3 regions of the Streptomyces sp. NPDC127595 genome follow, and region 2 is predicted to be linked to each of the others. Evidence: riboswitches for the same ligand, from Rfam matches in the RefSeq annotation. Region 2 holds a riboswitch; each other region holds the start of a gene.
What was found. A riboswitch is a leader RNA that binds a small molecule or an ion and turns the genes downstream of it on or off. The one in region 2 is predicted to bind thiamine pyrophosphate.

Region 1 (7,999 bases), on a different contig from region 2:
CGTCGTACGGGCGGACCTCGGGGTTGCGGGCGGTCGCCGAGGTGACCAGCTCGTCGAGCTGGTACGCCAGCCCCGGTACGGCGGCCGACGGCGGCGGTACGTCCGCGTGGAGGTGCTGGTAGAAGACCTGGGCGGGGGAGTCCCCGGCGTGCGGCTTGCCGCCGGTCAGCATCTCGTAGAGGACGATTCCGCACGCGTACACGTCGACGCGGGCGTCGGCGGTGCCGTGCTCGATCTGCTCGGGGGCGAGATACGAGACCGTGCCGAGGACCGCGCCCGTCGTGTTGGTGACGGTGTCCACGGCCCGTACGAGCCCGAAGTCCGCCACCTTGACCCGGCCGTCGTCCCCTATGAGGACGTTCTCCGGCTTCATGTCGCGGTGCACGAAACCGGCGCGGTGAGCCGCGCCGAGCGCGGCGAGCACCGGCTCCAGGATGTCGAGCGCGGCCCTCGGCTGGAGGGCCCCGCGCTCGCGCAGGACGTCGCGCAGGGTGCACCCTGCGACGTACTCCATGGCCAGATAGACGTACGACCCGTGCGCCCCCTGGTCGAAGACCTGCACCACATTGGGGTGCGCGAGCCGGGCCACTGACTTGGCCTCGCGGATGAACCGCTCGACGAACGAGCCGTCCGCCGCCAGGGCCGGGTGCATCACCTTGAGGGCGAGCACACGGTCGAGGCGGGTGTCCAGGGCCCGGTAGACCGTGGCCATCCCGCCGACCGCGATCCGCGCGTCCACGCGATAGCGGCCGTCGAGCAGCTGCCCGACAAGCGGGTCCTGAAGGGTCGTATCCACGCAGGTGAGTCTACGAGCCACCACTGTCACCCCCACCCGTTCAGCCGATACCGGGTCTGGACTGAAGCCGACCTGTGACGCACACCGCACGTCCACGAGGGCACGCGGCAGCCGCCGAGGGCGGGGTGTCGCACAGCCCGCGAGACACCGGCGGCCGCCGACGGAGGGGACCCCCACGGGAGAACGCACACCTTCCAACGGGGTGGAAACGGGCGGTGCGCGGGCGGGGAAGTCCTGAAGCAGCAACCACGGACGGCAGTCAGAAGGCAGGCCGCTCCGGATCCAGCCGAGCGAGCCCCTCCGCAGGGGAAGACGCCTCGGCGAAGTGCCGCCGAGGAATCCGCCCCGCCCGGTAGGCGAGCCGCCCCGCCTCCACCGCATGCCGCATGCCCTCGGCCATGAGCACGGGCTCCTTGGCCCGGGTCACGGCGGAGGCGAGCATCACCCCCGCACACCCCAGCTCCATCGCGAGCGCGGCATCGGACGCCGTACCGGCCCCCGCGTCCAGAATCACCGGCACGCGCGCGTGCTCCACGATCAGCTGGAAGTTGTGCGGGTTCCGGATCCCGAGCCCGGACCCGATCGGCGACCCCAGTGGCATGATCGCGGCGCACCCGACGTCTTCGAGTTTCCGCGCGAGCACAGGGTCGTCGTTCGTGTACGGCAGCACGGTGAACCCGTCGTCCACCAGCGTCTCCGCCGCGTCGAGCAGCTCGATCGGATCGGGCAGCAGCGTGCGCTCGTCGGCGATGACCTCCAGCTTGATCACGTCGGTGCCCAGCGCCTCGCGCGCGAGGCGGGCGGTCAGTACGGCCTCGCCCGCGGTGAAGCAGCCCGCCGTGTTCGGCAGCACCCGGATGCCGAGCCGGTCGAGGACGGACAGCACCGAACCGTGCACGTAAGCGTTTACGCGCCGCATCGCGACCGTCGTCAGCTCCGTGCCGGAGGCGACGAGCGAGCGCTCCAGGACATCGAGGCTGGGCGCACCCCCCGTACCCATGATCAGACGGGACGAGAAGGACGTACCACCGAGGACGAAGGGATCGTCGGCCATGGGTCAGCCTCCTTGGACGGCGGTGAGGACTTCGACGCGGTCTCCCTCGGAGAGGGAGGTGGAGGACCACTGTCCGCGCGGGACGACGGTTTCGTTGAGCGCGGCGGCGACTCCGGACGGGGCCGGGGTGAGCGCCGCGACGAGGGTGTCGAGAGCGGTGCCGGCGGCGATCCGCTGCCGCTCTCCGTTGACGAAGACGCTGACGAGGATGCTCATGCGGGCTGCTCCGTGCGGGCCGGGCTGAAGCGCTTGGGGGAGAAGGGGCGTGCGACGTCCGGGAGTTCACCGGTGGTCAGGACGTGCGCCATCGCGTCACCGGTGACGGGGGTCAGCAGGACGCCGTTGCGGTAGTGCCCGGTCGCCAGGAGGAGCCCGTCGAGCTCGGTCGGACCGAGCAGCGGCGCGTTGTCGGGCGAGGCGGGGCGCAGTCCGGCGCGCGTCTCGGTGAGCGGCAGCTCGGTGATCCCGGGGACCAGCTCATGGGCGTCGCGCAGCAGCTCGTACACGCCGCCCGCGGTCACCGTCGTGTCCCAGCCCAGCTCCTCGCTGGTCGCGCCGACGACGAGCTCGCCGTTCTCGCGCGGCACCAGGTAGACGTGGCTGCCGCGGACGACGGCACGCACGGTGCGGCTGAGGAAGGGCGCGTACGGCCGGGGCACGGTCAGCCGCAGCACCTGCCCCTTCACGGGGCGCACGGGTGGCAGCACGGCCTCGGGAACGCCCGCGAGGCGTCCGCTGAGGCTGCCCGCGGCGAGGACCAGCTGCCCGGCCGACAGCTTGGTGCCGTCCGCGGTGACGACTCCCTGGGCCCGGTTCCGTACCACGCCCAGGCGCTCGGCCCACGTCCGGCGGAACACCACTCCGGCCCGCTCGCACGCCGTGACCAGGGCCTTCGCGAGCCGGCGCGGATCGACCTGGTGGTCGCCGTCGACCCGCAGCCCGCCCCGCACGCCGGGCGCGAGCATCGGCTCCAGGCGGCGGCACTCACGGCCGCTGAGCCACTCCGAGTCGAGCCCCGACTGACGTTGCAGGGTGTGCAGTTCGCGAAGGTGGGCGCGGTCGTCGGCGTCCAGTGCGACGGCCAGGGTGCCGCAGCGGCGGTAGCCGAGGTCCTGCCCCGTCGCCTCGGTGAGCTCGGCGACGAAGTCCGGGTAGCGGTGCGCGGAGTCGAGGTTGAGGCTCAGCAGGGTCTGCTCGCCGTAGTGCAGCTCTGTGACGGCGGCGAGCATGCCGGCCGCGACCTGCGCGGCACCGCCGCCGGGCTCCGGGTCCACCACCGTGGTCGTCAGCCCGCGCTGCGCGGCCCGCCAGGCCGTCACCAGCCCGATGATTCCGCCCCCGATGACCAGGACATCTGTGGTGCCTGAAGTGTGGGATGTGTCTGATGGCGTACGCGACATGGGCGTCCAGCTCCTCCCTTCGCCGGCATGACCCGGATCAGGTTCGTACGGTCGGAGGCCGTTCCAGCCTCCCTCTCAGCCCGGTGCGTCCGGACTCCCGCGAGTGCTTTACGTTGGCCAGCCTAGCTCGCTGCCGTATGTCTCAGTAAGGGAGCCTCCGTCCATGGCCCGTTCGCTCGACGGTCTCGTCCTGTCCCCGGTCGCCGACCAGGCGCCGGGTCAGGTGGGTACCCGCACCCGTTTCACGTACCACGAGCAGGACGGCGAGATCTGGGCCGAGTACGCGGGCGGCGACGTCGTACGCGGCCATCTCCTGGGTACCCGCGAGGGTGACCGCCTCGACTTCCGGTACGTACAGCTGAAGCGCGACGGCAGCACCTCCTCGGGGCACTGCGTGTCCCGCGTGACGGAGCTGCCCGACGGGCGCGTGCGCCTGGAGGAGACCTGGGAGTGGGAGTCACAGCGGGGCAGCGGGACCAGCGTCGTGGAGGAGGTCGCGCCGGGTGACGCGGAGCAGGTCAGGACGGGCGGTGTGGAGCAGGTCACTGAGCACGCCACCTGACTGACGAATTGTCAGCTGTCTATGGTGATCAGGTGACCGAGAAGACGCAGGTTCAGGAGCGGACGGTACGGCAGGTCGTCGTCGTGGGCGCGGGCATGGCGGGCGTACAGACCGCGGTCGCCCTGCGGGAACAGGGCTTCACCGGCGGCGTGACGCTGATCGGGGCGGAGCCGCACCAGCCGTACGACCGGCCACCGCTGTCCAAGGCCGTACTGCTCGGCAAGGCCGAGGGCTCCGCCTTCGACCTCGACTTCGAGGCACTGGGCATCGACCTGCGGCTCGGGCGCGAGGCGCTCGGCGTACGCCCCGGGGACCACGAACTGGACACGGCCGCGGGGCCGGTGCCGTACGACGCCCTGGTCATCGCGACGGGCGCGGAACCGATCCGGCTGCCGGGCGCGGAGGGCGTGCCCGGGGTTCATCTGCTGCGCACCCTGGACGACGCCGAACGGCTGCGTCCCGTGCTCGCCCAGCAGCACGACATCGTGGTGGTGGGGGCGGGCTGGATCGGCGCCGAGTTCGCCACCGCGGCGCGTGAGGCGGGGTGCGTGGTGACCGTCATCGAGGCGGCCGACCGGCCGCTCGCCGGGGCGCTGCCCGCCGAGGTGGCCGCCCCGATGGCCGCCTGGTACGCGGACAGCGGGGCCACATTGCGCACCCACGCGCGCGTGGAGCGCGTCGAGCCCGGCGCGGTGGTGCTGGACGACGGCTCCCGGGTGCCCGCGGGCGCCGTGGTCGTCGGCATCGGAGCGCGCCCCGCCACCGCCTGGCTCAGCGGCTCCGGCATCGAGCTCGGCGCCCACCGCGAGGTCGTGGCCGACGACCATCTGCGCACCTCGGTGCCGGACGTCTACGCGGTCGGCGACTGCGCCTCCTTCCCTTCGGGAAGGTACGAGGACCGCCTTCTGGTCCACCACTGGGACAACGCCCTCCAGGGCCCGCGCACGGTGGCGGCGAACATCATCGGCGAGTCCCCAATGGCGTACGACCCCGTCCCGTACTTCTGGTCCGAGCAGTTCGGCCGCTTCGTCCAGTACGTCGGCCACCACGCCCCCGCGGACACCACCGTCTGGCGCGGTGACCCGTCCGGCGCCGCCTGGACGGTCTGCTGGCTGCACGACGGCCGCCTGGTCGCCCTCCTCGCGGTCGGCCGGCCGAGGGACCTGGCCCAGGGCCGGAAACTCATCGAGGCGGGCACTCCGATGGACCCGGAGCTGCTGTCGGACCCTTCGCGGCCGCTGAAGACGGCGACGCTGACGCCTTAGGCGGGGCTGGTTCGCCGTGGGCGGAACCGGCGCCGGGAACCGCTGCCTGGCGGGCGGTCCGCCGTGCGGTGACCTGGTCGTGACGGGCGGTCCGGCCATGCGGTGACCGGGTTCTGACGGGCGATCCCGCCGCGCGGTGACCCGGTTCTGACAGGCGGTCCGGCCGTGCGGTGACCCGGTCCTGGCGGGCGGTCCGGCCGTGCCATGACCCGATCCTGACGGGACTCGGCTACCGAGTGTCAGTCCGGGATGGCAGGCTTGTCCTGTGACCGAGATTGACGCAAAGATCGATGCTCTCGTCCCCGCCTGGCTCACCCTCCCCGACATCGCCGAGCAGTTCGGTGTCGAGGTGACGCGCGTCCGGCAGTTGGTCAGGGAGGGCCAGCTGATCGCCGTACGCCGTGGTGAGAACCGCGCACTGCACGTCCCCGCCGCTTTCATCGACGGGGCCGAGCAGAAGGTCGTCAAGGGCCTGACAGGCACCCTGACGCTCCTGCGGGACGACGGTTTCTCCGACGAAGAGATGCTCGAGTGGCTCTTCACCCCCGACCCGAGCCTGCCCGGCACCCCCGCACAGGCTCTCAGCGAGAATCGCGGCACGGAGGTGAAGCGCCGCGCCCAGGCGCTCGCCGTCTGACCGAGACAAGACTGTCCGACGTTCGGACCACGGCGGCCATGGACCACCCCGGCCGCCGTGGTCCCCACGCACCGACCACGGGGGTACACGCATGCCCGACAATGCCGCCACCGCACGCACACAGCTCGCCGACGCCCGTGTCTACCTGTGCACGGACGCCCGCAGGAGCCAGGGCGACCTCGCCGATTTCCTGGACGCGGTCCTGGACGGCGGTGTCGACATCGTGCAGCTGCGCGACAAGGGCATGGAGGCCGCCGAGGAGCTGGAGCACCTCCAGGTCTTCGCGGACGCCTGCGCCCGCCACGGCAAGCTGCTCGCGGTCAACGACCGGGCGGATGTGGCCCACGCGGCCGGCGCCGACGTGCTGCACCTGGGCCAGGGCGACCTCCCGGTTCCCGCCGCCCGCGCCATCCTCGGCGACGAGGTCCTGATAGGCCGCTCCACACATGCCGAGTCCGAGGCCGCGGCGGCCGCCGTCCAGGAGGGCGTGGACTACTTCTGCACCGGCCCCTGCTGGCCGACCCCCACCAAGCCCGGCCGCCACGCACCCGGCCTGGACCTGGTCCGGTACACGGCCTCGCTGGGCACCGACCGCCCCTGGTTCGCCATCGGAGGCATCGACCTCGGCAACCTCGACGAGGTGCTGGAGGCGGGGGCCCGCCGCGCCGTCGTGGTGCGGGCGATCACGGAGGCGGACGACCCGGGAGCGGCGGCGGCGGAGTTCGCGAAGCGGCTGCGCGGCGTACAGCTCTCCGCGTAGCGGCGTACAGCTCTCCGAGTAACCGTCCGACGGGCTTTCCTGGTGTCCGTCCGACGGTCTTTCCGAGTAGCTGTGCGAGGTGCTGCCTGGACTGCCTGGGCTGTCTGAAGCGCTGTCCGATTGGCCGAATAGTTGTCCGGGCCCTGTCCGAGGAGTGGACAAGAATTCGACAAACCGGACAATTCTCGGCTGTGCGGTTGGGGGACCCGATCCCCCTGACTAACCTGCGGGTATGGCCCTCGGATCTGCTTCCACCAGGACTGACCACGCACGAACCGTGCGCGACATGCTCGCGACCGGCAACAAGACGTACTCCTTCGAGTTCTCCGCGCCGAAGACCCCCAAGGGCGAGCGGAACCTGTGGAACGCGCTGCGCCGGGTGGAAGCGGTCGCACCCGACTTCGTGTCAGTGACCTACGGAGCCGGCGGATCCACCCGTGCGGGCACGGTCAGGGAGACCCAGCAGATCGTCGCCGACACGACGCTCACCCCGGTCGCCCACCTCACCGCGGTCAACCACTCCATCGCGGAGCTGCGCAACATCATCGGCCAGTACGCGGACGCCGGGATCCGCAACATCCTCGCCGTGCGCGGCGACCCGCCCGGTGACCCCATGGGTGACTGGGTGCCGCACCCCCAGGGCCTGACCTATGCGGCCGATCTCGTCCGTCTCATCAAGGAGTCGGGCGACTTCTGCGTCGGTGTCGCGGCCTTCCCCGAGATGCACCCGCGCTCCGAGGCCTGGGACCTGGACACCGGTCACTTCGTCGACAAGTGCCGCGCCGGCGCCGACTACGCGATCACGCAGATGTTCTTCCACCCCGAGTCGTATCTCCGCCTGCGCGATCGCGTCGCCGCGGCCGGCTGCGCGACTCCGGTGATTCCTGAGGTCATGCCGGTGACGAGTGTGAAGATGCTGGAGAGGCTTCCGAAGCTCAGCAACGCGTCGTTCCCGGACGATCTGAAAGAGCGGATCCTCACAGCCAAAGATGATGCGGCGGCTGTACGCTCCATTGGCATCGAGTTCGCGACGGAGTTCTGCGCGAGGCTGCTGGCCGAGGGAGTCCCCGGACTGCACTTCATCACGCTCAACAACTCCACGGCAACGCTGGAAATCTACGACAATCTGGGTCTGCACCACCCACAGCAGGCCTAGACCGGTCGCACCCACGTACGACACACTGCGTAGCGGCCACTGGGAGAGGGGCGTACATGGGCTGGACGGTCCTCTATATCGCTTTCGGCGTCGTCGCGCTCTGGCTGCTCGGCGAGGTCCTGCTGCAGTACAAGGCACGGCTGCGCTACCGGCTGCTCGCCTTCGCGGGCTTCCTCGGCGTGGTCTTCGGTGTGCTGATCCCCTCCGTCGTGGTCATCGGCCTGGGCGCTGCCGCGTTCGCGGTCGGCCAGACGTATGTGACGCTTTCGTTCCGCCGCGGCTTCGCGGAGGGCTGGGCCGTCGGCAACCGCCAGGGCGCCGACAAGGCCAAGGGCAAGAGCAAGCGTCGCCGCGGTGAGCCCGAGCACC
Region 2 (7,999 bases):
CTTCAGGTGGGGCCGAGGCGCTCGTAGCAGTCGTAGTTCCGCTGTCCGGCGATCTTCCCGTCGCGGAAGTCCAGGAAGGTCGCGATGTGGGCCCGAATCGTGTAACCGGCGGGCAGTTCCCCCAAGGGCACTGCAAGCGTGCCGGTCCACACCACCTCGAGGGCCACCTGGCCACCGGCGGCGACCGCGTTGATCACCTCGAACTTCTGCTCGCTGAGGCGCTTCCGGCCGGCTTCCGCCGCCGTGGTCAGCTCGCCCACGCTCCGGCTCGCGCCGTCAGGGAAGAGAACGTTGGGCAGTTCGTGGTGGACCGCGTCCTCGTGGAAGAAGGCGGCGAGCTCCGGGCCGGCGGCGAATCGCGAAACCGCTTCGTGGTAGCGGATGGCCGTGTCGATGTCGGGGTGCTGTTGGAAAGGAGGCATAAAAACAACGCTAGTTGCACAAGCATGATTGCACAACCTTGGTTGTCGAATGCAGGATGTCCTCATGCAGCAACCCGTCGCACCGCAGGACCTGGACACCGGCACGCTCGCGCTCTTCGTCGGCTCCGCCGCCGCTGACCGTATCCAGCAGCAACTCGACGGCCAGGGCTTCGGTGACCTGCGCATCTCCCACGGTTACGTCTTCCAGCACCTCATCGAGGGGCAGCCGACGGTCGGTGAACTGGCCGCCAAGCTCGAGATGACCCAGCAGGGCGCCTCCAAAGCCGTGGCCGACCTCGAACGCCTTGGCTACACCGAACGCGTCCCCGACCCCCGCGACGCCCGCATCCGTCGCATTCGCCTGACCGGCCGGGGCCGCTCGGCGGTGGACGCAGCCCGGCGTGCGCGGAGGGTTCAGGACCGGCGCCTGGCCGAGCGGGTCGGTGAGCAGCGACTGGCCGAGCTCCGGGCGGTGCTTGCTGAACTGCTCGACGAACTGGGCGGCACGGAAGCGGTGCGGCGCCGAGCCGTCAGAGCCCCCCGCTGAGTGCGCGTGACTCGGGCCGCAGGTCACATGAATTTGATCTGCGACACTGGTACGGCCATGCCTAAGCCCGGAGAACTCACATTCGTCGCCCCGCGCGGAGCCAAGAAGCCGCCGCGGCATCTTGCTGATCTCACGCCCGCTGAGCGTAAAGAAGCGGTTGCTGCGATCGGCGAGAAGCCGTTTCGTGCCAAGCAGCTGTCGCAGCACTACTTCGCGCGGTACGCGCACGACCCCGCGGAGTGGACGGACATCCCGGCCGCCTCGCGCGGGAAGCTTCAGGAGGCGTTGCTTCCCGAGCTGATGACGGTCGTGCGGCATCTGTCGACCGACCAGGAGACCACTCGCAAGACCTTGTGGCGGCTCTTCGACGGCACGCTCGTCGAGTCCGTGCTGATGCGGTACCCGGACCGGGTGACCATGTGCATCAGCTCGCAGGCCGGGTGCGGGATGAACTGTCCGTTCTGCGCGACCGGACAGGCCGGGCTCGACCGCAACCTCTCCACCGGCGAGATCGTGCACCAGATCGTCGATGGCATGCGGGCGCTTCGGGACGGCGAGATCCCGGGTGGTCCGTCGCGGCTCAGCAACATCGTCTTCATGGGGATGGGCGAGCCGCTGGCCAACTACAAGAGGGTGGTCGGGGCGATCCGCGCGCTGACCGACCCCGAGCCCGACGGGCTCGGCCTCTCGCAGCGGGGCATCACCGTGTCGACCGTCGGGCTCGTCCCGGCGATCAACCGGTTCTCCGACGAGGGCTTCAAGTGCCGCCTCGCCATCTCCCTGCACGCGCCCGACGACGAGCTGCGCGACACCCTCGTACCCGTGAACACGCGGTGGCAGGTGCGGGAGGTGCTCGACGCCGGCTGGGAGTACGCGGCCAAGTCGGGGCGCCGGCTCTCCATCGAGTACGCGCTGATCAGGGACATCAACGACCAGGCGTGGCGTGGTGACCGGCTCGGGCGGATGCTCAAGGGCAAGCCCGTGCATGTCAATCTCATCCCGCTGAACCCGACGCCGGGTTCGAAGTGGACCGCCTCGCGGCCCGTGGACGAGAAGGCGTTCGTCGAGGCGATCGCGGCCCACGGGGTGCCGGTCACCGTTCGCGACACCCGTGGTCAGGAGATCGACGGGGCGTGCGGACAGCTCGCGGCCACCGAGCGGTAACCTGACTGGGAACAACCGCACAATCCACATCTTCATATTCCGACAGGGGAGCGCCACAGCGCTGAGAGTGCGGTAGCCGGGTCACCGGCGGGCCGCAGACCCTCAGAACCTTGCCCAGGTCATTCTGGGTAGGAAGTTCGGTCAATACTCAAGCTGTTGCGCCCTGCCCGGGGACCCTCAGGGGTTCCCGGGCAGGGCCGCGTCTCTTCCTGGTCATCCCAGGAGGAATTCAGTGAGCAAGAAGAAGACGATCACGGCCGTCGTGGTCGGTCTGGGGCTCGTCACGCTCTCCGCGTGCGGCTCGTCCGACAGCGGGAGCAGTGACGCTGACTCCAAGGCCGTGACCCTCGTCAGCCATGACTCCTTCGCCTACTCCAAGGACGTGCTGAGCGCCTTCGAGAAGGAGTCCGGGTACACGGTCAAGGTCCTCAAGGACGGCGACGCGGGGCAGGCCGTCAACAAGGCGATCCTCACCAAGGACAACCCGCAGGGCGACGTCTTCTTCGGCGTCGACAACACCCTGCTGTCCCGCGCGCTCGACAACGGGCTCTTCCAGTCGTACGACGCCAAGGGCTCGGACCAGATCCTCCCGGAGTACCGGGTCGACGAGGGCAAGCACCGGGTGACGCCCATCGACACCGGCGACATCTGCGTCAACTACGACAAGGCCTACTTCAGCGAGCACAAGCTGACGCCGCCGCAGTCCTTCGACGACCTGATCAAGCCCGAGTACAAGAACCTGCTCGTCACCGAGAACGCCTCCACCTCCTCGCCGGGCCTCGGCTTCCTGCTCGGGACGGCCGCGAAGTACGGCGACGACGGGTGGCAGGACTACTGGACGAAGCTCAAGGCCAACGGCGTCGAGGTCGTCGACGGCTGGGAGCAGGCGTACAACGAGGACTTCTCCGGGTCCGCGGGCGGCAAGAAGGCCAAGGCGGACCGGCCGCTCGTCGTCTCGTACGCCTCCTCGCCGCCTGCCGAGGTCATCTACGCCGACCCGAAGCCGACGACGGCCCCGACCGGCGTCGCGACCGGCACCTGCTTCCGGCAGGTCGAGTACGCGGGGCTGCTGAGCAACGCGAAGAACACCAAGGGCGGCGAGGCGCTCATCGACTTCCTGATCACCAAGAGGTTCCAGGACGACATGCCGCTGAACATGTTCGTCTACCCGGTGGTGGAGGGCGCGAAGGTGCCGGCCGAGTTCACGGAGTTCGGGCCGCAGGCCAAGGACCCCGAGACCATGGCCCCCAGCAAGATCGCCGAGAACCGTGACCAGTGGGTCAAGTCGTGGACCTCACTCGTACTGAAGTGACGCCCCGGGAGCGTAGCGGCTCCCGCAGGCAGTCCCGTCGGGGAAGCGCGGCGCGGCTCGGGCTCATGGCCCTGCCCGTCGCGTTCTTCGGCGTCTTCTTCGCCTACCCCGTGGCGGCGATCGTGGCCCGCGGCCTCAAGGCCAACGGGGTCTGGCAGCTCGGGCGGATCGGGGATGTCCTCGCGCAGTCCGACATCCGGCACGTGCTGTGGTTCACCACCTGGCAGGCGCTCGCCTCGACCGCGCTCACGCTGCTGATCGCACTCCCCGGCGCGTATGTCTTCGCGCGCTTCGATTTCAGGGGCAAGCAAGTGCTCCGGGCGGTGGTGACCGTGCCGTTCGTACTGCCGACGGTCGTCGTCGGCACGGCGTTCCTGGCGCTGGTCGGCCGGGGCGGGCTTCTGGACGAGCTGTGGGGCGTACGGCTGGACACCACTGTCTGGGCGATCCTGCTCGCGCATGTCTTCTTCAACTACGCGGTCGTCGTCCGGACGGTCGGCGGGCTCTGGTCGCAGCTCGACCCGCGTCAGGAGGAGACCGCCCGGATGCTCGGCGCCTCCCGGTTCGCAGCCTGGCGGAAGGTGACGCTGCCGGCCCTGAGCCCGGCCGTGGCCGCCGCCGCGCTGATGGTGTTCCTCTTCACCTTCACCTCCTTCGGTGTGGTGCAGATCCTCGGCGGCCCCACCTTCTCAACCCTCGAAGTCGAGATCTACCGGCAGACCTCGGAGATCTTCGACCTCTCCACGGCCGCGGTGCTGACGATCATCCAGTTCGTGGCGGTCGGCGCGATTCTCGCCGTGCACGCCTGGACCGTACGGCGCCGGGAGACCGCCCTGCGGCTGGTGGCCCCGGAGACGACCGCACGCCGGCCGCGTGGGGCCGGGCAGTGGGCGCTGCTGGCGGGGGTCCTCGCGACCATTGCCGTGCTGCTGGTGCTGCCGCTCGCCGTCCTGGTCCAACGGTCCCTGGACGCGCCCGACTTCGGGTACTACAGGGCACTGACGTCCGACGACAGCGGCATCTTCCTCGTCCCGCCGATCGAGGCGATCGGCAACTCGCTGCAGTACGCATTCGCCGCCACCGCCATCGCCGTACTGATCGGCGGTCTGGCGGCCGCGGCCCTCACCCGGCGTGCGGGCCGTCTCGTACGGGGCTTCGACGCGCTGCTGATGCTGCCACTGGGGGTGTCGGCGGTGACTGTCGGGTTCGGGTTCCTGATCGCGCTGGACGAGCCGCCGCTGAACCTCAGAAGCAGTTGGATCCTGGTGCCGCTCGCGCAGGCACTGGTCGGTGTCCCCTTCGTCGTACGGACGATGCTGCCCGTGCTCCGGGCGGTGGACGGGCGGCTGCGGGAGGCCGCCGCGGTGCTCGGGGCGTCGCCGTGGCGGGTGTGGCGCGAGGTCGATCTGCCGATGGTGCGGCGGGCGCTGCTGGTCGCGGCCGGCTTCGCCTTCGCGGTGTCCCTTGGCGAGTTCGGGGCGACCGTCTTCATCGCACGGCCCGACAACCCGACGCTGCCGGTCGCCGTGGCTCGGCTGCTCGGGCGCGCGGGTGACCTGAACTACGGCCAGGCGATGGCTCTTTCGACCATCTTGATGGTGGTGTGCGCGGTGGCGCTGCTGCTGTTGGAGCGGGTACGGACCGACCGGACCGGGGAGTTCTAGATGCTGCTGAGCCTTGAGACCGCGACCGTACGCTTCGGCGGGCGGGTGGTGCTCGACGCCGTCGACCTCGGGGTCGCCGAGCACGAGATCGTGTGCGTACTGGGGCCGAGCGGCAGTGGCAAGTCGACGCTGCTGCGGGCGGTTGCCGGGCTCCAGGCGCTCGACGCGGGCCGGGTGCTCCTCGACGACCGGGACCAGGCGCAGGTGCCCGCGCACCGGCGGGGCGTCGGCCTGATGTTCCAGGACCACCAGCTCTTCCCGCAGCGGGACGTGGGCGGCAATGTGGCCTTCGGGCTCCGGATGCACGGGGCGAACAAGGGCGAACAGGCCGTACGAGTACGGGAGTTGCTGGAGCTTGTCGGGTTGCCGGGCGCCGGGCGCAGGGCCGTCGCCTCCCTCTCCGGTGGTGAGCAGCAGCGGGTCGCGCTGGCCCGCGCCCTCGCGCCGCGCCCCCGGCTGCTGATGCTCGACGAACCGCTCGGCCAGCTCGACCGCTCGCTGCGCGAACGCCTTGTCGTCGAACTTCGTGAGCTGTTCGGCGAGTTGGGTACGACCGTGCTCGCCGTCACGCACGACCAGGGCGAGGCCTTCGCGCTCGCCGACCGGGTGGTGGTGATGCGCGAGGGGCGAATCGCCCAGTCCGGTACGCCACTTGAGGTCTGGCAGCACCCCGCGGACGCGTTCGTGGCGCGCTTCCTCGGCTTCGACAACGTGGTCGACGCGATGGTGAGCGGGGTGGCCGCGGACACCCCGTGGGGGAAGGTTCCGGTGCCGGAGAACACCCCGCAGGGGCCCGGCACGCTGCTTGTGCGGCCCGCGGGCGTACGTGTGGTGGACGCGTCGGAGGGGCTGCGCTGCACCGTGGTCGCGCGGACCTTCCGGGGCACCCATGTCGCCGTACAACTGCAGCCGGAGGACGCGCCACGGCTCGAAGCGGCGTGCACGCTCAGGGACGCGCCGGTCCCCGGTGACCAGGTCGGGGTCGAGTTCGACGCCGCGGAGACCGTCGTCCTCGGCTGACCGCCCGGGCCCGAAAATGACGTACTCGCAGAGCCCTCCGCCGCATAAAGTGCTGCTCATGACGTCACTCGGAGTGCTCGGGCATGAACGCTATTGCGACTCGATCGAGGCGCAGGTGCGGCAGTTGAGGGATGTGGTGACCTCGGACGGCGTCGAGCTGTCCGCCACCGTGCCGACCTGCCCGGACTGGTCGCTGGAGCGGCTGCTTCGGCATACCGGCGGGGCGCTGCGCTGGGCCGAACTCCTCGTCCGTAAAAGGGTGCAGGAGTACACCCCCGACGAGAAAACTCCCCTCGCCCCGGGGCCGAAGGTCGACGGTGATCCGGCGGCCTTGGACGCCTGGCTCGCGGAGACCGGCGAGATGCTCGTCGGCACGCTGCGGGAGGCGGGGCCCGATGTGAAGGTCTGGGGGTGGGCCGGGGTTCTCAACTCCGGTTTCTGGGCGCGTCGGATGACGCACGAGTTGGCGATCCACCGCGCCGACGCGACACTGGCCGTGGGGCTGCCGTACGAGGTCGATCCCGATGTGGCCGTCGACGCGATCGACGAGTGGCTGGGGATCGTGGAGTACATGCAGCGGACTCAGCCGCACGAGGCGGCACGGGAGCTGCGCGGAACGGGGCGCAGCATCCATCTCCACGCCACAGACACGAGCCCCGAGTTGAACGCCGAGTGGGTCGTCGAACTCACCGAGGAGGGTGTCGTATGGCGGCGCGGTCACGAGAAGGCGACCGTCGCGCTGCGGGGTCCGCTGACCGACGTACTGCTGGGCTTCTACCGCCGACTGCCGCTGGACGGCGGGCGGTTGGAGGTGCTGGGAGAGCGGGAGCTGCTGGAGTTCTGGCTGGAGCGGGCGACGTTCGGGTAGGTCCAGATCCGGGTCCGGGTCCGGGGTCCGGGTCCAGGTCCAGGTCCGGACCCAGGTCCGGGTTCGGGTCCAGGTCCAGGTCCAGGTCCGGGTCCCGCGTCGCGGGTGCGCACCAGGGGTACGCCCCGAATCGCGGGTGCTCGCACGGGTTAAGGGTCACCACAGGCGTGTGGCCCGCCTCCTCGGTGAGGGGGCGGGCCACACGTTTCGTACGGTGTGAGGATCAGGCCTTCGTCGCGCCACGGCGGCGCATGCCGTAGAACACCGATCCGCCACCGACCAGGACGAACGCACCGGCGATGCCGGCGATCACCGGGGTGTTGGAGTTCGCACCGGTCTCGGCGAGGTTGGACTCACCGGCCGCGGGGGACGGAGCGTTGCTGCCCGTCGTGGCGGGGGCGGTGGTGCTCTCGGCGGGCGACGGGGTCGCCGAGTCCGAAGGCGTCGCCGACGGGGAAGGCGTCTCCGAGGCCGGAGGCGTCGAGGCCGGCGGAGTGGTCTCCGTGGACGTGCACGCCTTGTCCGGCGTGATCAGGTTCGGGGAGATGTCCTCGTCGACGGCGTTGTTCTCCGCCTTGATGTGGACGCGGTACTCGGCCTTGGGAGCCCAGTCCTCCGAGAACGTGACGATGGCGCCCTCGCGGGTGCCGACCACGGTCTCCTCGCCGACGAGCTTCGCGTCGGCGCCGTTCGACTCGAGGTAGACCGACACGGTGGCCTTGACGCCCGAGGCGTCAACGTCCTTGACGGTGATGATGCCCTTCCCGTTGTCGTCGCAGTCGGCGACGGCGGTGAAGTCCTTAATGTTGCAGGCCATTGCGTTGCCGGCGACACCGAGCGCGAGCGCGGCCGTCGCTGAAGCAACACCGAGGATTCGCACAGAACGTGCGGTACGGCGAGATATGGACACGATTGCCCTTCACGGGGATGCGCAACTGCGGGGGGTGAGAGGGGCGTTCTGCTGCTCTGCTGCCACAACAGCGCCCCCAGTAGCCTCACTGG
Region 3 (7,999 bases), on a different contig from region 2:
GGGGTACACGCCGACCCGGCGCGATCTCCCCGTCATCAACCGCAGTGACACGGTTGAGGTCGCTGTTGACGCCGCCGCTTCGGAGGGCGCCGACGGACCGGGGCCGCTGTATGTCGTAGGCGATGTGCACGGCTACCTCGACCAGCTCGTCGCCGCGCTCCAGGAGCAGGGCCTCATCGACGCCGCCGGGAACTGGTCGGCGGGAACCGCCCGCCTGTGGTTCCTCGGCGACTTCACCGACCGCGGCCCGGACGGCATCGGCGTGATCGACCTCGTGATGCGGCTGTCCGCCGAGGCCGCCGCAGCCGGCGGCTACTGCAAGGCGCTCATGGGCAACCACGAGCTGCTCCTCCTCGGCGCCAGGCGCTTCGCGGACACCCCCGTCAACTCCGGCGCGGGCACCGCCACCTTCCAGGCCGCCTGGCTGCTCAACGGCGGCCAGAAGACCGACATGGACCGTCTCCAGGACCACCATCTGCAGTGGATGGCCCGACTCGACGCCATGGAGCAGGTCGACGGACACCTCCTGGTGCACTCCGACACCACCGCCTATCTCGACTACGGCGACTCGATCGAGGCGGTCAACGACACCATCCGCGAAACCCTCACCCGCAACGACGCGGACGAGTGCTGGGACCTGTTCCGCAAGTTCACCAAGCGCTTCGCCTTCCGCGACGACGGCGGCGCCGAGGCCGTGCGCTCCCTGCTGGACATGTACGGCGGCTCGCGCATCGTCCATGGCCACAGCCCCATCCCGTACCTCCTGGGCGATGTGGGCTCGGAGGACGGCGAGGACAGTGCCGGCCCGCTGGTCGAAGGACCGCATCTCTACGCCGAAGGACTGGCCATCGCGATGGACGGTGGCGTGACCATGGCCGGAAAACTGCTGGTCCAGCAACTGCCACTGGACAGCTGAGGGTTCATCGGGCAGGTCTCGTCCTGCTAAAGACCGCGCTGGCCAGGGGGCAATTTCTGGAAACCCCCTGTCACGGCGTGCCATCACCGCTCTACCATCGGACTATCCGTAGCAGGCTCCCCTCCGTTTCTGCCCAACGGCTCGTCAGCGTGCGAGCCATCAGCCCTACGGAGCATCGGGGGATGCAGATGAACAGCGTTCCGCAGCACCTGCTGAGCGAGGACCGCCAGGACTACGAGCGGATCCTCGATGAGGCGCTGCGCTCCGCACCACACCGCCCGGAACTCGCCGCTGTCGGCCAGCGGCTCAATCCGGAACAACTGCGCACCATGGCGCTCAACGCCACAGCGCTCATCACGGTGGCGGCGGCAACCGAGTACCAGCACTACGTGAAGGTCCGTGAGGAACTGCGTCAGCCGGCGCCGACCACCCCACCCGTCCGCAAGGAAGCCGGTTCCGCCGAACCGGGTTCGAGCGCGATGGGGCTCGCCGCCACCGTGGGGGAGGTCACCGAGACAGCCGGAGCGGGCGCCGTCGCCATCGTCGCGGTACTCGCCCCCGTCCTCGCCGGGACGGCCGCGGCGATATTCCTGCTCGTGGGGTACATCCTGAAAATGATCGACCCCGAGCCGGCGTTCGCCAAGACCCTCCTGACCACCGGGTGGGTCTTCGGCGCGGTCACGGCGGCCGCGATTCTGGTCGCCGCGGTCGGCCTCCTGCTCACCGCACTGCGCAACGGCTCGTCCTCGCTCCTGGCAGGAGCACGCGGCGAGCTCGACGAAGAGGTCGCCCGGGCCAGGGAAGCCTGGCGCGAGGCCCTTCTGGAGCGCGGCATCATGCCGTTCCTCCGGGAGGCTCTCGCGGACCCGGGCTCGGCAGCATTCGGCCGTCCGTCGCCGACACCGACGAGCCGCATGCCGCAACTGGGCTACAACCGGCCGGGGTTCAGCAGCCCCGACGGCGGCCCGGCAGCGGGCCCGCGCCCGAGCTACTCAAGCCCGGACTTCTCCAGCCCGGACTTCGGGGGGCCCGAACACCAGCCGGAGTAGGACCCGGCCGGCCGACCGTCGGGGAGTATCCCGTGCCGGGGAACCGGGCCCGCGCCACATAGGCACGGGCCCCGTCTCCGGTCGGCTGCGTACGTTTCTCACGCGCGCGTTAGTCCGCATCCGTTCGCCTGAGTACGCCCCACGCGGCGGCCTCGGCCTCAGGCGAGGCCCAGCTGCCGTACCGCGGTCACCCGGGCCGGGCAGCTGGGGCAACAGGCGACCGCGCAGTGCGCCGGGCCGGTCCCCACAGCTCCGGCGCACTGCCCGCGTTCCCGTCAGTCGGCCAAGGGCAGATACACCCGGTTGCCGCTCGCCGCGAACTCCTTCGACTTCTGCAGCATTCCCTCGGCGACCTCCTCGGCGGAGGCCCCCGCAGCCGCCGTACCGCCGAACTGCTCCGTGATGCTGTGGCTGATCTTCATGGAGCAGAACTTCGGCCCGCACATGGAGCAGAAGTGGGCCGTCTTGGCGGGCTCGGCCGGGAGTGTCTCGTCGTGGAACTCCCGTGCCGTGTCCGGGTCGAGGGCCAGATTGAACTGGTCCTCCCAGCGGAACTCGAAGCGGGCGTCGGACAGCGCGTCGTCCCATACCTGCGCACCTGGGTGCCCCTTGGCGAGGTCGGCTGCGTGGGCGGCGATCTTGTAGGTGATGACGCCCGTCTTGACGTCGTCACGGTTGGGCAGGCCCAAGTGCTCCTTGGGCGTGACATAGCAGAGCATGGCCGTGCCCCACCAGGCGATCATCGCGGCACCGATGCCGGAGGTGATGTGGTCGTACGCCGGCGCGACGTCCGTCGTCAGCGGACCGAGCGTATAGAACGGAGCTTCATCACAGATCTCCTGCTGAAGGTCGATGTTCTCCTTGATCTTGTGCATCGGGACATGTCCCGGGCCTTCGATCATGGTCTGAACATTGAAACGCTTCGCGATCGTGTTGAGTTCCCCGAGCGTCCTCAACTCCGCGAACTGCGCCGCGTCGTTGGCGTCCGCGATCGACCCCGGCCGCAGCCCGTCACCGAGTGAGTACGTGACGTCGTACGCCGCGAGGATCTCGCACAGCTCCTCGAAGTTCTCGTAGAGGAAACTCTCCTGGTGGTGGGCCAGGCACCACGCCGCCATGATCGAGCCGCCGCGCGAGACGATGCCGGTCTTGCGGTTCGCGGTGAGCGGTACGTAGGGCAGGCGCACGCCCGCGTGGACCGTCATGTAGTCCACGCCCTGCTCGGCCTGCTCGATGACCGTGTCCTTGTAGATCTCCCAGGTCAGCTCCTCGGCGCGGCCGTCCACCTTCTCCAACGCCTGGTAGAGCGGCACGGTGCCGATCGGTACGGGGGAGTTGCGCAGGACCCACTCGCGGGTGGTGTGGATGTTGCGGCCGGTGGACAGGTCCATGACCGTATCCGCGCCCCACTTCGTGGCCCAGGTCATTTTGTCCACCTCCTCCTCGATGGAGGAGGTCACCGCGGAGTTGCCGATGTTCGCGTTGACCTTCACCAGGAACCGCTTGCCGATGATCATCGGCTCGATCTCCGGGTGGTTGATGTTCACCGGCAGCACCGCGCGGCCCGCGGCGATCTCCTCGCGTACGACCTCGGCGGCGACGTTCTCGCGCACCGCCACGAACTCCATCTCGGGCGTGATCTCGCCGCGCCGGGCGTACGCGAGCTGCGTGACGGCCTGTCCGGAGCGGCCCCGGCGCGGCTGGCGCGGCCGCCCCGGGAAGACCGCGTCGAGGTTACGGAGGCCCCCGCGCGGTGAGGTGTGCTTGATCCCGTCGTCCTCGGGACGGACCGGGCGGCCCGCGTACTCCTCGGTGTCACCGCGGGCGATGATCCAGTGCTCGCGCAGCGGTGCCAGACCCCTGCGTACATCGGTGTCGACGGTCGGATCGGTGTACGGACCGGAGGTGTCGTACAGCGTGACGGACTGGCCGTTGGTGAGGTGTACCTGACGGACCGGCACCCGCAGATCGGGGCGCGAACCCTCGACGTACGCCTTGTGCCAGCCGATGGACTGCCCAGCTCCGTCGTTCTGGGACGGGGATGGGGCCCCGTCCGTCTGGCTGGAGACAGGCGTGCCTACTACGTCCTTGTTGGTCATGAGACCTACTCCCTACGCCGGCATTACCCGGTAACAGGTTCGGCGGTCGACGCAGCGGATTCCGTCTGCCGATGTTTCATGTGAAACATCGCTAAGACGAAGGTCAGCGCCCTCTCAGCCCGGTGCTCCGAGCTCCCGCGTGTGCAAAGGTGCCTCCACGCTAGCGTCACATCGGGCGCGCTGAACAGTGGGCCCCTTCCGTTCTTGCGATGATCGGTCGGTGACCACGATGCAGCAGCCCCCTATTCCGCCGTCCGAGTCACCGCACGGACATGGCCCCGGCGACGGCCACGGGCACGGCCCGGGCGGCGGCAGAGGCCCCGGCGACGGCCATGGGCCGGGCGGTGGGCAGGGGCCCGGTGGCGTCCATGGGCCAGGCGGTGGGCAGGGGTCCGGTGGCGGCCAAGGGTCCGGTGGCGGCCAAGGACTGGGCGGCGGCCATGGGCCCGGTGGTGGACAGGGGCCCGGTGGTGGACAGGGGCCGGGCGACAGCCACGGCCATTCGCACAGTCACAGCCATGGCCCCGCCGCCCCCGTCTCCAAGCATCTGCGCAAGGTCATCGGCGCGGTACTGATCCCCTTCGCCGCCGCGGTCGTCGTGGGGCTCGTGGTGCTCTGGCCGGGCGGCGCCCCGGGGCACGAGCGCACCGGCGTCGGTTTCGACCGGCAGACCCAGCAGGCGACGGTCACCAAGATCGACCAGGTGGACTGCGATTCCGTGAACGCCTCGGGGGAGACCCCGACCGGCGACACCTCCACCGCCGAGGGCTCCTCGGCACAGCAGCAGGCGACGGGCGACTGCAAGAAGGCGACGATCCGGGTCGACACCGGCAGCGACAAGGGCCGTACGTTCACCGAGATCGTCCAGCCTGATCAGTCACGCCAGTTGCACCAGGGCGAGAAGGTCGTCGTCGCGTACGAACCCTCCGCGCCGAAGGACCTGCAGTACTCGGTCAGCGATGTGAACCGCAGGATCCCGATGGCGGTGCTCGCCGGGATCTTCGCGCTGATCGTCGTGGGGGTCGGCCGGCTGCGCGGTGTCATGGCGCTGGTCGCACTGGCCGTCAGCTTCATGATCCTGACGTTCTTCATCCTGCCCGCCATCCTGCAAGGCTCGAACCCGCTGGTCGTGGCGGTCGTCGGGGCCAGCGCCATCATGCTGATCGCCCTCTACATGTGCCATGGCCTCTCGGCGCGGACCTCGGTGGCGGTGATCGGCACCCTGCTCTCGCTGCTGCTGATCGGTTTGCTGGGCTCCGTGTTCATCGACTGGGCCGCGCTGACCGGCAACACGGACGACAACACCGGCCTGATCCACGGCCTGTATCCGTCCATCGACATGAGCGGTCTGCTGCTCGCCGGCGTCATCATCGGTTCGCTCGGTGTGCTCGACGACGTGACGGTGACGCAGACCTCCGCGGTCTGGGAGCTGCACGAGGCGAATCCGGCGATGGGCTGGCGGGGGCTGTACCGCGCGGGCATCCGCATCGGCCGCGACCACATCGCCTCGGTCGTCAACACGCTCGTCCTGGCTTACGCGGGTGCGGCGCTGCCCCTCCTGCTGCTCTTCTCGATCGCGCAGAGCAGCATCGGCTCAGTCGCCAACAGCGAACTGGTCGCCGAGGAGATCGTGCGCACCCTGGTCGGATCGATCGGCCTGGTCGCCTCCGTGCCCGTCACCACCGCACTGGCCGCCCTGGTCGTCTCGGCCGACCGCACGGGGACTCCGGCCGGCCGGCCCGGGGCCGGGGCCCCCGACGCACCTGTGGAGCCCGTGGGGGCCGCCAGGACGCCGGTGCGCGGCGGGAAGGGCCGCCGCCGCAAGCACTGAAGTCACGTGGCGCCCAGGGCACTTGAAGCGTGCCGTGCGGCCCCCTCCCTGTGCGCGGGGCCAGTTGAGAGGAAGCGTTACTCCACTTGGGGGGTGAGGCGGCGTTCAGCCCGCGCTCTGTTCCTCCGCCAGGATGCGGTCCAGCGCCTCGTCGAGGTGGGCGTCGAAGTCGGCCAGGGAACGCTCCTGCCCGAGCGGCACCAGCTTGTCCGTACGGTCGAGGAACGCCACGAGCGGCGCCGCGCCCGACCTGAACAGCGCGTGATCGCCGCCGACCTGAAGCCGGATCAGCACCTCACCGAACGCGTCCGGGTCGGCGGGTGCGATGTGCACATCACCGTCGCCACACGGGCGGCCCACGCCGTCCACCAGCAACTCCCGTCCGAACGCCCAGGTCACAGGCGCGTCGCCGGGCAAGTGAAAGGTCAGCCGCACGGCGTACGGATCACAGGTCTCGTATCGCAGCTCCACCGGAATGCGGAAGGAGAGCTCCTCCGACACGAGGAAGCTCATCATGACCTCTGCCTGTACCGACTCACGCATCGCCTACCCCGTCGTTTGCGGTCGACTGGCCAGGAATCGTCCCCCTGACACTGCTGAAATCTTGCTCAACGTACACGGCAGATCACAAGGAGTGAGTTTTCAGATACTGATAGAGATGGCGAGTGTCCCTGGCGCCCTGCCGATTTCCCCTTGCAACTGGCGTGCGGCAGGCAGGAGTCGGTCGGCCTGGTGCGACGGTACGGAGATGGCCACGGTCGACGCGGTGGCGCCGACGGTGATGGGGATCGCGGCGCAGACCGTGCCCAGCGCGTACTCCTGTCGTTCGATCACGGGCTCCATCCGCCCGATGCGTTCCAGGCGCCGCAGCAGGCTGTCACTGTCACGCACCGTGTAAGGAGTGATCGACTGCACCGGATAGCGGTCGAGATGATCCCTGCGGGCCTTCTCGTCCAGTTGCGACAGCAGACACTGACCGATCGCGTGGGCGTGCCCGGTCTCCCGGAAGCCGGCCCACTCCTCGACCGCGGGGTTGCCCGGAGTGTCGGCGACGGACAGGACCTCGATCTCGCCGTCGCGGTATGTCGCGTAGTACACGGGTACGCCGATCGAATCGCGCCAGTGCGCGAGCATGTCGCTCATCGTGCTGCGACGTTTCTGCTGGGCTCCGCTGCTGCTCAACCGCTCGGCGGCCTCACCGAGGAAGAACAGCCCCTTCTCGCGGCGCAGATAGCCCTCGTGGGCCAGAGTGCGCAGCAGGTGGTACGCCGTCGGCAGCGCGAGCCCTGCCTCCCGGGCGAGCTGTTTCGCGGGGGCCCCGTGCTCGCGCGCCGCAACGGCCTCCAGGAGGCGCATCGCCCGCTGTACGGAGCCGATGAGGGTCGTGGGGTGCGGCTCCAGCGACGCGGCGTCGGCCGGGGGCGTGCGGGCACCGACGAGCAGGGCGTGGGCAGCCACGGGCGGGGTGCGCGCAGCCGCGGGCTGCGTGTCGATCTCGGCGGTTGACGTCCCTCCGTCGGCCTCGGCGGTTGACGTCCCTCCGTCGTGCTCAGAGGTTGGCGTCTGCCCCTCGTGCTCAGGGGTTGGCGTCCGGACGACCTGCGCCGCCGCGGGCGAGGTCTGCGCCCGTGTCTCGGCGGGCGACGTGCGTGGCTGGGTCGGCGGGACACGAGACCCCGCGGACACTCCGGACCGCTGGACAGGTGGAGCGTGTGAGGTTGCGGGTGCGGTGTCAGCCGTGGCCAAGGGGCACTCCCTGAGCGCGAGGGGGACCGCCCGTGCGGGGGAACACGGGAGGGAGGTGTGCGCTGCTCGCGAGGGTCAACCCTGCGTCGAGCTTCCGGACTTTAACTGCCCGTCGCCGCTCGCAGACCGCCCCGCCGGGAAACTTCCCCCTGCCGAGGGAACCTCGGCTTCCCTTTACCGGCCCACCCGTTACCGATCGCTCACCCGCTCGCGCCTCCCCGTCACCTCACCAGTCGCCCCGCGAGGACGAACTCGTCGTGAACTTCCGCACGACGTAGATCAGTCCGCCGACCAGCGCGACGAAGATCAGTGCCTTGAAGAGCAGGCCGATGACGAAGCCGACGACGGTCGCTATCAG

Region 1: linked by a shared signal. The riboswitch ahead of thiO (glycine oxidase ThiO) and the one ahead of ACFVKT_RS14670 (thiamine ABC transporter substrate binding subunit) in region 2 are both predicted to bind thiamine pyrophosphate.
Region 3: linked by a shared signal. The riboswitch ahead of thiC (phosphomethylpyrimidine synthase ThiC) and the one ahead of ACFVKT_RS14670 (thiamine ABC transporter substrate binding subunit) in region 2 are both predicted to bind thiamine pyrophosphate.

The regions. Positions count from the first base shown of each region.
Region 1 covers NZ_JBHXWK010000013.1:161,997-169,995, reverse strand. The annotation lists gene pknB (Stk1 family PASTA domain-containing Ser/Thr kinase) at 1-796, opposite strand, end outside; gene ACFVKT_RS33500 (thiazole synthase) at 1,056-1,850, opposite strand; gene thiS (sulfur carrier protein ThiS) at 1,854-2,066, opposite strand; gene thiO (glycine oxidase ThiO) at 2,063-3,250, opposite strand; TPP riboswitch at 3,247-3,361, opposite strand; gene ACFVKT_RS33485 (hypothetical protein) at 3,414-3,812, shown strand; gene ACFVKT_RS33480 (NAD(P)/FAD-dependent oxidoreductase) at 3,908-5,077, shown strand; gene ACFVKT_RS33475 (Rv2175c family DNA-binding protein) at 5,343-5,714, shown strand; gene thiE (thiamine phosphate synthase) at 5,806-6,474, shown strand; gene metF (methylenetetrahydrofolate reductase [NAD(P)H]) at 6,707-7,630, shown strand; gene ACFVKT_RS33460 (hypothetical protein) at 7,687-7,999, shown strand, end outside.
Region 2 covers NZ_JBHXWK010000004.1:106,213-114,211, reverse strand. The annotation lists gene ACFVKT_RS14685 (nuclear transport factor 2 family protein) at 3-422, opposite strand; gene ACFVKT_RS14680 (MarR family winged helix-turn-helix transcriptional regulator) at 487-969, shown strand; gene rlmN (23S rRNA (adenine(2503)-C(2))-methyltransferase RlmN) at 1,027-2,133, shown strand; TPP riboswitch at 2,168-2,286, shown strand; gene ACFVKT_RS14670 (thiamine ABC transporter substrate binding subunit) at 2,366-3,445, shown strand; gene ACFVKT_RS14665 (ABC transporter permease) at 3,421-5,109, shown strand; gene ACFVKT_RS14660 (ABC transporter ATP-binding protein) at 5,110-6,129, shown strand; gene ACFVKT_RS14655 (maleylpyruvate isomerase family mycothiol-dependent enzyme) at 6,188-6,997, shown strand; gene ACFVKT_RS14650 (LAETG motif-containing sortase-dependent surface protein) at 7,221-7,907, opposite strand.
Region 3 covers NZ_JBHXWK010000003.1:423,403-431,401, reverse strand. The annotation lists gene ACFVKT_RS12960 (metallophosphoesterase) at 1-916, shown strand, start outside; gene ACFVKT_RS12955 (hypothetical protein) at 1,099-1,965, shown strand; gene thiC (phosphomethylpyrimidine synthase ThiC) at 2,241-4,064, opposite strand; TPP riboswitch at 4,057-4,213, opposite strand; gene ACFVKT_RS12945 (YibE/F family protein) at 4,285-5,895, shown strand; gene ACFVKT_RS12940 (SsgA family sporulation/cell division regulator) at 6,001-6,438, opposite strand; gene ACFVKT_RS12935 (IclR family transcriptional regulator) at 6,538-7,251, opposite strand; gene ACFVKT_RS12930 (DUF5326 family protein) at 7,868-7,999, opposite strand, start outside.